Pelagicoccus sp. SDUM812003: one gene and its partner. The main gene of each other region encodes a partner of the protein of the gene in region 2 in a complex. Links are inferred from orthologs where the notes say so. Each region holds a gene or a part of one and is shown on either strand. Other genes may lie near its edges.

Evidence for each region. Proteins that work in one complex are often made in the same cells at the same time.
Region 1: the proteins of uvrA (region 2) and mfd are in contact, whole or in part, in a crystal structure (PDB 4DFC), measured with the Escherichia coli proteins. The link is inferred for Pelagicoccus sp. SDUM812003 from one-to-one orthologs.

Annotation. Positions count from the first base shown.
Region 1 is NZ_JARXHY010000019.1:10,474-14,493, reverse strand. It holds mfd (transcription-repair coupling factor), read right to left. Parts: upstream 3,621-4,020; coding sequence 201-3,620; downstream 1-200. Other genes in the region: rnc (ribonuclease III), read right to left, coding at 3,617-4,020; QEH54_RS19995 (peptidylprolyl isomerase), read right to left, coding at 1-176. UniProt on the Escherichia coli protein: Couples transcription and DNA repair by recognizing RNA polymerase (RNAP) stalled at DNA lesions. Mediates ATP-dependent release of RNAP and its truncated transcript from the DNA, and recruitment of nucleotide excision repair machinery to the damaged site.
Region 2 is NZ_JARXHY010000003.1:182,344-190,293, reverse strand. What follows is about bases 2,576-6,009. They hold uvrA (excinuclease ABC subunit UvrA), read right to left. Parts: upstream 5,614-6,009; coding sequence 2,776-5,613; downstream 2,576-2,775. Other genes in these bases: QEH54_RS05175 (VPDSG-CTERM sorting domain-containing protein), read left to right, coding at 5,932-6,009. In the rest of the region: QEH54_RS05195 (hypothetical protein), read left to right, coding at 69-605; QEH54_RS05190 (hypothetical protein), read right to left, coding at 609-1,592; QEH54_RS05185 (VPDSG-CTERM sorting domain-containing protein), read right to left, coding at 1,756-2,373; more of QEH54_RS05175, read left to right, coding at 6,010-6,675; QEH54_RS05170 (PfkB family carbohydrate kinase), read right to left, coding at 6,751-7,647; QEH54_RS05165 (DNA-3-methyladenine glycosylase), read left to right, coding at 7,725-7,950. UniProt on the Escherichia coli protein: The UvrABC repair system catalyzes the recognition and processing of DNA lesions. UvrA is an ATPase and a DNA-binding protein. A damage recognition complex composed of 2 UvrA and 2 UvrB subunits scans DNA for abnormalities.

The sequences.
Region 1 (4,020 bases), on a different replicon or contig from region 2:
TGGATTTGCGGCAGGTAGGGCTGCAGCTCGCGTCGCACTTCCTCAACGGTGATGATCTTATCCTCGGCGATAGCGGCGATACTGTTGGCCAGTCGACCTTCCTTGGGCTCCTTTTGGCCGAAAGAGGTGAGGGTGAGTACGGAAATTCCGAAAAAGAGAGTCGCTGTCTTGAACATAAGATAAGTGTAGGCGCGTATCGCTTAGGAGGGGTTGCTAACCAAGTTATTCAGGAACACAATGATTTCGTTGAGCCGCTTCAAGGCATTAGTCGAGCGAAGCCGGGGAAATCTGCTGCCGAGTTTTATGTATTCCGAGGTTTTGCCCCGATAGCGGCGACATTTCAGGCGGTTTCCTTGAGACTCGACCGAATGCACCCCTTTTTGTTCCGCCAGGCAGCGGATCTCGGTGAGTTTCAGAAGCGCTTCGACTTCTGGGGGATAGTTTCCGAATCGGTCCACCAGAGCGGTGCCTTGCTCGCGTGCTTCGGCGGGAGTTTCCGCGAGAGCCAGGCGTCGGTAGATGTCGATGCGCAAACGGGTTTCGCTGATGTAGGTGGCGGGGATGCGGGCTTGCATGGGCGGACATTCGCCTTCCTTCAAGTCAAGTCGCTTGAGCACGGTGTACCCGTCCTCGTGGCGGTTGGCGGAGGTCATGTCGCCTTCGCCTTGGTAAATGAAATCCAGCTTCACGTTGGCTCGGATGGACATGGCGGAGGCCTCTCCCTTGAGCCGCGAAATGCTTTGTCGCAGCAGCTGGCAATAGAGTTCGAAGCCGACGCCCACGATGTGACCGCTCTGCTCGCTTCCCAGCAAGTTGCCCGCTCCGCGCAGCTCCAGGTCGCGCATAGCCAGCCGAAAGCCCGCTCCCAGCTGGTTGTGCTGGCGGATGGCTTGCAAGCGCTTGCGGGCCACGTCGACCAGCCGCTTGTGTTTGTGCAGCAGCAGGTAGGCGAAGGCTTGCCGTTTGAAACGTCCCACGCGTCCGCGAAGCTGATAAAGCTGGGAAAGCCCGAAGCGATCCGCTCCCTCGATGATGATGGTATTGCAGTTCGGGATATCCAGGCCGGACTCGATAATGGTGGTGCAGACCAGCACCTGATACTGCTGGTTGACGAAATCCAGCATCACTCGCTCGAGGCGTTTCTCGTCCATCTGCCCGTGTCCTACGCCGATGGATACTTCTGGCACCAGTTGGGACAAACGAGCCGCCACCGTATCGATGGTTTGCACACGATTGTGCAAGTAGAACACTTGGCCGCCGCGCGAAATCTCCCTCCGGATGACCTCCGCCACTAACGCGTCGTCGTAGCTCTTGACGATGGTCTGGATGGGCTTTCGCTCTACCGGAGCGGTTTCGATGACGCTCAGCTCGCGGGCTCCGGTGAGGGCCATGTAGAGGGTGCGGGGGATCGGGGTGGCGCTCATGGTCAGGATGTCCACCGTGGCCCGCCATTCCTTGAAGACCTCCTTGTGCTTCAAGCCGAAGCGCTGCTCCTCGTCGATGATGGCCAGACCAAGATCCTTGAAGGAAACGTCCTTCTGCAGGATGCGGTGCGTGCCGATCAGAATGTCGACTTTGCCCGCGGCGACGCTAGCGAGGATCTTCTTGATCTCCGCCGGCTTGCGAAAACGGCTGACCAGCTCCACCACGATCGGATAGCTGGCCATGCGGTCGCGAAAATTGAGAAAATGCTGCTGGGCAAGAACTGTGGTGGGAACCAGGAGCGCGACTTGCTTGCCGTCCATGACCGCTTTGAACGCGGCTCGAATGGCGACTTCGGTCTTGCCGAATCCGACGTCGCCGCAAATCAGACGATCCATGGGCGTCGGCTTTTCCATGTCGGCCTTGGAGGCCTCGATGGCTTTCAGCTGGTCGGGGGTTTCCTTGAACGGAAACGCGTTTTCGAATTCGAGCTGCCATTCGGTATCGTTTCCAAAGGCGTGACCGCCGCCGGAGTCGCGCTTGGCCTGCAGCTCCAGCAGCTTCGCCGCGAGATCAAGCGTAGCCCGTTCCGCGGCTTCGCGGGTCTTGGCCCAGCGGTTCGAACCGATTTTTCCTAGTTTGGGGCGGGTCTTGGAGATGCCGACGTAGCGGCTGATCAGGTGCGACTCCTGTAGCGGCACGTGCAATACGACATTGTCGTCGAATTCCAAGGACAGCACCTCGCGCATCTGTCCTTGCATATCCACTTTTGTGATACCGCGATAGAGAGCGATGCCGTGTTGGAGATGGACCACGAACTCTCCGTCGACCAGCTCGGCGAAGTCGAGCAGCTGGTCGACTTGGGACTGGCTGACCAAGGCCCGCTCGCGGGTTGGAGGCTTGCGATGACGGCGCCGACCGAAGAGCTCTGTTTCCGTGATGAGCACGCAGCCTTTGGCTGCTTTGAGCAGGGGCCAGTTGAGGCGTTCCAGCTGGGGACGGAAGTGAAAGCGAAAGCCTTGGTTGAGATCGCCCTTCCAGAACTCGAGCTTGAGCTGCTTAAGCGACTCCGACTCTTGCAGTATTTCCTGTACGCGTTTGAAGTCGCTCTCGTTGGGCAGCACGGCGAACAGTCGCTCGCCGTTTTTCTGCCACTTCAATGCTTGTTCCAGAAAATGAATACGAGCGCTTTGCTCGTCGGCTAGGCGCTCGTCGGCGAATTTGCCGCTGTCGGCAATCGGCCTGTAGTAGGTAAGCGTTTCACCTTCGTAGACGAAACTTTCGGCGCTTTGATCGGCGTCGGTCGCGAGGTCGAGATCGGAAAAGGTCGACCATAGGTCGTTCGCCTTCGATCGATTGTCCCGCAGGGCGACCCAGGCTTTGCCGAGCTCGTTGCCGGAGGCCTGCTCCAGCGCGGAGTCGAAGAGCTCCATGATCTGATCCGGTTCTATGATGCCCCAGGCTACCTCCGCTTTCAGGTACTCGGCGAAACCGTTTTTCGCATCCTCCATCTGGAGACTGGGAGCTGCGTCGATGACGATGCTTTGCACGCTCGCTCCGGAGCGTTGGGTGACGGGGTCGAGCTCCTTGATGGCGTCAATCTCGTCTCCGAAGAAATCGATGCGATAGGGCTTGTCAGCGGATGTTGGATACACGTCGATCAAGCCTCCGCGGCGGGCGAACTGGCCTGGGGCTTCGCAGAGGCCTTCGGCGTCGTAGTCGATGCTTTGCAACGTTTCCACCAAGCCCTCGAAGGAGTGCGTCTCGCCTACGGTCAGGACCAATTGTGAACGCTGCAAGGCGGACGGGGAGGGGACGGGCTGGGTGAGCGATTTGAGGCTCGCGGTGACCACGCTCTTTTCAGGCGCATTTTGCAGAGCGGCGAGCGTGGCGATGCGTTCGCTGCCGATCTCGAATCGTTCGCTCGGGGAATCGTTGTCATCGAACTCCTGCTCCTCGGGGAAATAGAGAAAGCGCGTGGCGGTGGAGTCGCCTCTGACCTTTCGATGAAAGTACTCCAGATCCGCGCGAAGCTGTTCGGCGATGCGGTCGTTTTTTGCGATGACGATGAATACCGGGCGATTGGAGGCGTGTATCCAATCTTCAACGATCGGGGCGATCGCCTCGTCGTTCACTCCGATGCGCTGCTCCCATCGTTCGAGTCCGCTCGGAAGCAAGACTGAAGCGCGTTGGCTCATTTTTCAGTTTCGGGCTTAAAGGTCTCCAAGCCCTGCAGGGCGGCCTGTTCGGCGGCCTCCTTTTTGGTACGTCCGGTGCCCACGCCAAGCTTTTGGTCGTTGCAGTATACCGTGACCTCGAACTCGCGGTTGTGGGCTTCGCCGCTTTGGGCGGTGGTTTCGTAGCGCACGGCGTTGTTGCCGTGGATCGGCTGGATGAGCTCTTGCAGCTTGCCCTTGGGGTTGGTGACGCCGCCAACGGGCTTAGGAGCATCGTCGAGGTAGTTATAAAGGCTCAGCACGATCTTGCGCGAGGTATCGAAGTCGGAGTCCAGGTAGACGGCTCCGATGAGGGCTTCGAAGGCGTCGCACAGGGCGGAGTCATTTTCCGCCACGCCCGCTTGGCGGTCCTTTGGTTTGA
Region 2 (7,950 bases):
CAGCCAGCCATAAAAATCCTTTCAAAGCGCAGCTCCAAGCTCCGCAGCAACGCCTAGCGATTTCCACCATGGACAGCCTTTCACCCTTGCAGCCGATCCCTTCCCTGCCCGCGCCCGAGCCGGAAATGAGCTGGCGCTCGCTCAACCGATTTCGCCAGGACCAGCGCCGCGAAGCCTTCTACCTCACCTGCCTTCGGTACGGACAACACCTTTGGCTGCAACGCCTTCCAGCGCGGGCGATCCTCTGCCTCGACCGGGCCTGGGGAGCCGAGCTGCAAGGCCATGAAGCGGTCCTGCGCAAATGGCCCCTGCCCTACCTCGCCCTGCTCCAGCTGCTCAAAGCCGCCCCCGCCGACGCTTTTCTGGGCAATCCGCGAGTGCACTTCCAACACTACGCCGACCGCTTGGGAGCGCCGCGCATCGAGCAACGCAAGTGGCGCTCCTGGGCATGCTGGGCCCTCACTCGGGCCGCCTTGCCGGATCTGCCTGGAGATCCGAAACACCAGGTCGAGGAGCCGACGCTGGAAACGATAGCCCGGATGCTCGACCTGCACGGCCATCCCGGCGAGACCCAGCTCTGGCAATCTACGCTCGCCCAAACCTGAAGCCTAAAACTCCCGCAAACCGCCCCCGTAGCGACTGGCCAGACGAGTCAACCCCTCCCGCTCCGTCTCGCCCAGGGCGAAACCGATAAAATGCAGACGCGGGTTCAAACCGGAGGCGACCAGAGCCTCATCCACGAAACGAGCCAGAGCGTCGAAAGAGATCTTGGGATAGCGAAATCCCCCTCCGACCTTCCGCTCCCGGCGATTTAGGGAACCGTCAGTGACGAAGAAAATCAGATCCGGACGCATCTCCAAAGCGGCGGCGAAAGCCGCTTCGTGCCCCAGCAGGCGATCATCTTCAATTGGCGGGTTGCCCACCATTTCGGCTCGAATCCAGTCGGCGGCAAGGGTTCGATTGCCTCCGATGGCAGGCGCCAGGTGAGGCGAAAAGGACCTCACCCCCTGGCTGAACTGCACGATGCCAAACAGCGTGCCCGCCTCCAGCCCCTCCACCAGACTGGCCGCCTCGTCTTGAATCCGTTCGATCGAAACCCCACGCTGCCGAGCCTTGCCCAAAACCGAGGCCGAAGTATTGACCACGATGACGATGCGTCGCCCCTGATCCCGAACCCCAAAGAACTCCGCCGAAGAAACGCCCGACTCCAATCCCGTGGCGAACTCCATCAATCCCGAATCCGCCATCTCCGCCACCGCGTCACGCATCAGATCCGAGTTTTCGATTGGAGAGTCGAAAACACCCGCCGGCAAAACAGGCGCCAAAGGCAGGTCCGAACGCATTTCCGCCTCCACCGCCAGACGCTGAAAGGTCTTGGGTCGCGACATCCGGCGCTTGAGCTCGCGGACTCGCTGCTCGCGCCGAGGAGCCTCGGCCGAAGCCGAAACCGCTCGCTCGCCCTGGAAAACCGCGGCTTCGCCCGGAGCTTCGTCGCTAACGATGACGAAAACGCTCGCCAACAGCAGAACGCACTGCACGCCAAGGGCGATCACAAACGCGCTGCGTCGACGGTCCGTCGTTCCCGTCGACAAACGGGTCTTAAGCTGGGAGATCAAAACAAGAGGAGGGTAACGGAGCTCAGCTTCCCGAAGCCCGTTCGCGAGTCAACCCTCCAGCACGCCTGACGAAAACGAAAAAACGCCTGACGCGCAGGCGTCAGACGCTTTGAAGTTTCTCGACCTCAGTCAAGCGATGCTAGCTCTGAAACCGTCGGCGAATGCCAACCAGGGCCAGCAACGAAACACCGAGCAGCGAAATCGTCGCTCCCGCATCGGGAACCGCCTTGGTGACCACGCGAATCCAGTCGCCGGGCTGGTCTACGATCATGGTCACTTCGAGCGTCTTGCCTGAAACGCTTAGGGAATCGTTCGACTCCAAACCGCGAGAGTCGTACGCGGGGGACGGGTACACCGTCGATACCAAGCCGAGAATCGGGGTCGAATTGAATTCATCGACACCGTTTTGATCATACATGATGCCGAGGATATCGCCATCGAACGTCCAGGTAGCTGTCGTGATCGAATTCGCGGTCGAATCAGTTTCACGATTGCGGAAGATCATGTGGCTACTGACTCGAGTACCCGCCGAGATGACTCCTCCGGTGAAATACAGGTCGGCCGCCAGAAGCACATTCTGCAGCTCTTCGAAGCCTTGCTGCTGACGATTGGTCGCTTCCCCGTCGAGCACCTTAGACGGCGGAGCAATCTTATCACCCTGTCCCGACACCGAGACAATCAACGCGTAGCTTGGGGTAACGGAAACGATAGCGACGAGGGCGGCTAAGCCCGCGGTAAACTTAGGCAATATTTTCATACTTCGATTATTCTAATAGGTTGAAAGTAGCGAACCCTCCTCGCTTTTAGCGGGAACGATCCGCGGTTCAGTTATCCCTATATAAGCACCCGAAGTACCAAAAACCTCCCACTCATCCACTAGCACATGCATCACCTTGCCAATGCGATACTTACAACCCAATAGAGATTATTACTCACACTGCTATGCATACCGTGAAAACTGTTAGCGATTCAGACAACCTTACACGCTTTTACATTATATAACAGCAGAACGCTGAAATTGCTATCAAGCCGACCCAAAGATCGCTATATAGAGTAACATCCCTAGTCGTCACTTTCAGTATTAGCTATTCTGCGCAGCGAGAGACGCCTCATCGAGACGCGATCGAGTCGTCCCGACAGTCCGAGCCGAGCCGCCCGATCAGGGCATTGCTCTTCCCGTTTCCGAGCGATCGCAGCCCTTTAGACCGTCCACTTGCCCGGCGTATACGAGCTCGCCGCCACGGGTGCCGCCGCCTGGACCGAGATCGATCACCCAATCCGCCAAGCCGATGAAATCGAGATGGTGCTCGATCACCACCACGGTGTTTCCCTGATCGCGTAGCTTGAAAAGCAGGTCCGCGAGGCGCTGGATATCCGCCCAGTGCAAACCAGTGGTCGGTTCGTCCAGGATGTAGAGATTTCGGCCATTGTTTCGCTTGGATAGCTCAAGGGACAATTTGAGTCGTTGAGCTTCGCCGCCGCTAAGGGTGTTGGCAGCCTGCCCCAGCTTCAAGTAGCCCAGCCCTACCGCGTCGAGCGTATTCAGTTTTTCCATAACGCGGGGCACGTTCTTAAACTGCTCCATAGCGTCGCTGACCGACAGGTCCAAGGCTTGGGCGATGTTGAGCCCACCGAATTTCGCCTCCAGCGTCTCTCGATTGTAGCGACGTCCTCCACAGCTTGGACACTCCACGTAGGCGTCGCTCATGAAAAGCATATCGAGCTTGATAGAGCCCTGCCCCTGACATCTCTCGCAGCGACCGCCTCGAGCGTTGAAGCTGAATCTCCCCGGCTTGTATCCACGCATTCGCGACAACGGCACCTTGGTGTAGAGCTCGCGCAACAGATCGAAGAGCTTGGTGTAGGTGGCTGGATTCGAGCGCGGACTCTGCCCGATGGGCTCTTGACTCACCCGCACCACGCGATCGAAGTGCTGCAGCCCCTCGATTCCTTTGTGAGCGCCTGGGATGTCCTTGGAACGGTTCAGCTTTCGGGCCGCAGCCTTAGCGAGAATCTCATTCACCAAGGTAGACTTTCCGGATCCCGAAACACCGGTCACACAGGTCAGCAGACCTACCGGCAAGCGAGCAGTCACCGACTTCAAGTTGTGGTGCGAAGCTTCTTTTATCTCCAGCCAAGCCTCGCCCGGCTTCAACGTTTCGGCGGGTTTTCCCAACGTTTCGACGCCACTCAGATATGCGCCCGTGGACTGGGTCCGCTGGCTCGCGGGGCCACAGGCCTCTGGCGGACCTTCGAACAAAACCTGACCGCCTTGGGCCCCCGCTCCTGGTCCGATTTCGATGAGATGGTCGGCCGCACGCATCATCTCCTCGTCGTGCTCCACCACGATGACGGAGTTCCCGCGATCCCGCAGCTCCTTCAGCGTCTCCACCAGCTTCTTGTTGTCCTTGGCGTGCAGACCGATGCTGGGTTCGTCGAGCACATAGACCACGCCGACCAAACTCATACCGAGCTGCGTCGCGAGCCGCACCCGCTGCGACTCTCCTCCGCTAAGCGTGCTGTATCCACGATCCAATGTCAGGTAGTCCAGACCGACTTCCTTCAGAAACTTCAAGCGAAACGAGATCCCTTCCACCACTTCTCCATAGCTCGAAACATCGGAGGCAGTTCGATCCAGGGCGGAGACAAACGCGAACGCCCGCTCAACGTCCATAGCCAGAAACTCAGGCAAGCTCACTCCCTCCACGAACACGTTGGCGCTGCGCGGGCTGAAGCGATGCCCATGGCAGCAAGGGCAATCCTGCTCCGTCTGATAGGTCATCAATCGAGCCCGATAGCCATCGCTCTTGGTTTCGCGAGCGGCCTTTTGCAGAAGCGGAACAACTCCTTCGAAACGCGTCGGCATCGGCTTGGTTTTGCGACGCGTCAGCTTGAAGGCGAATTCGCGATCCGGCACGCCATGGAGGATATGCCGCCGCGTTTCCTCAGGAAGCTCCTGCCATGGCATCGTGGGATCGAACGGCAACTGCTCGGCCAGCTGACGCAGCAAAGCGTTGTGCCGGATGATCAACTGCTTTCCGCCGATACGCAAAGGTTTCAACGCTCCCCCCTTGACGCTCTTGCTTGGGTCAGGAACCACCAGCTCGTCCAAAAAGCGTCTCGTCTCGCCTAAGCCTCCGCACTCCGGACAGGATCCTTCCGCTGTATTGAAAGAAAAATGACGCGGCGTCACAGGCTCGTACACTTCCCCGCATTCGGAGCAGGCGAGGTTGCGGCTCAAGGAGAGCTCCTGCCAATCCGCGTCACGGCTTTCCTGATACAGAACCGTCGCTCGATCCTTACCTTCGCTAAACGCCAGCTCCAGCGAGTCCGCGACTCGGCTCTTTTGATCGGGACCGATCATCACGCGATCCACCACGATCTCCACCACGATATCGCCCCTGCCAGCGGGCACGGCGGACTCGTCGTCCACATCGATCACTTCGCCGTTGAGACGCACCCGTTGAAATCCTTTTTGCCGCAGCCGCGGCAGTTCCTCCTTCACCACCGCAGCCTTCGCTTTCATGTGAGGCGCCAGCACCATGGCTCGCGATCGTTCCGGCAGCGACAGCACCTGGTCCACAGCGTCGTCCAGCGTTTGACGCGTGATCAGCCCGCCGTCCTTGGGACAGCGTTGCTCGCCGCGAATCACCCACAAGAGCCGCGCGTAGTCCGCGATCTCCGTCACCGTGGCGATGGTGCTGCGCGGTGAGGCGTTGGACGCTCTCTGCTCAATGGCCAGAACCGGCGAAAGCCCATGGATGAAATCCACGTCCGGCCGCTTCAGCTGGTCCATGACCTGCCTCGCCTGAGTGGAAAGCGACTCCACGTACTTGCGGTAGCCCTCGGCGTAGAGGGTATCGAAGGCCAGCGAAGATTTTCCAGAGCCCGACACGCCAGTGATCACCACCAGCTGGTTGCGCGGGATGCGCAGCTCCACGTTTTGCAGGTTATGCTCCCGGGCTCCTTTTATGTGAATGTACTCGTTCTGACTCAAAATCGCTCCAATCAACTCAACGCCACGCAGCTTCAAAGCTTTCAGACAAAGGTCAACCTCAGCCCCCTAATCCGGCCCAATCCACCTAGAGGGTACAGTCTAGGTCTATCCACCGATGTAAACCTCCGTAAACTCTGTAAATTTCGCTTACAAGCCACGCCTTGGAATCGCAAAGTCAGAACACAAGCCTAGGTCTCCTTTCCTATTCATTTTCAGCAGGTTACGGAGCAAAGCGGTGCACTCAGGAAAAAATTGGCGCGAGGAGTGCAAGGGAAAGCGACTCCCTTCCCTCAAGCAACCACTCAACAACCTTACGCCATGAACCTGAAACCCCTCCCGCTCGCAGCCGCTATCGTCTGCTTCCTCGCCGCCGCCAACTTCGCCAACGCCATCACCTTCGACTTCCGTACCGGAGGCGCGACCTCCGGCGACTACTGGAGCAACACCCGCACCTTCACCAGCTCCGGCGGCGAACTGACCGTGAGCGTTTCCGCTATCTCTTACGATGGCAACGACTGGATAGACAGCCACCTTGGACAATCTTCATCCTACGGGCTCTACAACAAGAATCGGGAAGGCTGGGATTCGCACCTCTTCGACAACAGGAAATGGACCGACTACGCCGTTTTCGAATTTAGCCGCACAGTGAGCTTGAAAAGCATCATGCTCTGGATCCCATGGTCGAAGCAGGGTGATTTCGAGTATTGGTCCGGAGATACATCCGACGCACCGGAATCGGGAGGTATCGCAAGCAGCCCCAATTTCTTAGGAATGGCGTGGGCCGGTTGGTTTTCAAATGGCTGGTGGGGCAAGTCCGAGCTCGAAGGCACAACCACCAAGCTCCTGCTCGGAGCCGAATACGTGGCCGACATCCTTTCCACCGCTAACAACTCTTGCGGTCACCACCATTGCGGACCGAGCTATTGCGATCGGCCCGACGACGTCGGGTTCAAGATCAAGAAGCTCAGCGTGGACATCGTGCCCGACTCCGGCGCCACGTTGGCACTGCTCGGACTCTCCCTCGCGGGACTCGGTTTTTTCGCCCGCTGGCGTCGCTTTTAAGGTCTAGGAACAACAACTCTTAAATTCTCACCAAGCTCGCCGCCTCGTCGCGGCGAGCTTTTTTTGGGGCAGTTCCTACAGCTCGAACTCCGCGATGCCGGGCATGGCAGCGTTTCGAGAGCCGTATTCCGCGGCCAGTTTGGCGGCCTTGAGCAGAGCGTATCCGGTCTTGTTATACAAACAGTCGATCAAGGTCGCGAAGACCACGTCTCCGCATCCGGTGGGCGAAACGCAGTCGACCTGACGCGGGGCGAAGCTTTCCGGCTCCGCATCGCCATCCATCACCCAGATCAGCTCCGCCCCATCGGTGATGACCCAGCGCCGACAACCGAAGCGCTCGCGGGCGAGAGCGAGCAACTCGCTCGTCTCGGCGGAACGGCGATCTTTTTCGAAAAGCGTCTCCAGCTCGTCCCGGTTGATCTTTATCAGCTCGGGGTTCTGCTGCACGAACCACGGCAAGCTCGGGCCGTAATTGTCCACCACCAGCGATACGGTTTCCGGACGTTTGGAGATCCACCAGCGCAGCGGCTCCCAGCGGCCGCGATCCCAGTCCTGCACCGACCCGCATATCGCCAGCACAAAGGGCTCCTGGTAGAGCTCCAGAGACTCCACGACCTGCTGTATCGCTTCTTTCGATACGATGGAGTCCGTGCCGAGAAACGTGGTTTCCGGTTGCCCTTGCCCTCGAATCACCGATCCGGAGCGCGTCACGCAGCCTTCGCGAAATGGCAAGGTCGCGATGCTCTTCTCCTCCATCCACCGCTCGCAAGCGGGGCCGAAGATGCCGCCCGGGAAGCACAGGGCCAGGTTGTCCGCGCCTAGCTTGCTGAGCATCTTGCTGACGTTTATCCCCTTGCCTCCGACCTGAAAGCTCTCCGCGATGGCGCGATGCGTTTTTCCAGGAGACCAGCCCGAGTAGGTGTAGGTTGTCTCAGCCAGCAGATTGGCGGTGAAGGTGATGACTTTCGGCATGCTAACTTCCATAACCAGATAATGGCCTCAGGCAACGATTGCCTGCGCATGCGAGCTTGGTTTCTCTATCGCAACAAATGAGCCGAATCCTACCCGCCAGCCAGTTTCGCTCCCGCGACACGGTGCGCCTCGCTCGCTCCTTGATCGGAAAAAAACTCGTCGCCACGCTGCCCGACGGTGTTCGCTCCTGCTTGGCGATCACGGAAACCGAGGCCTACGACGGGCCGGAGGACCTGGCCTGCCACGCCAGCAAGGGCCGCACCACTCGCACCGAAGTGATGTTCGGACCGGCGGGACGCTGGT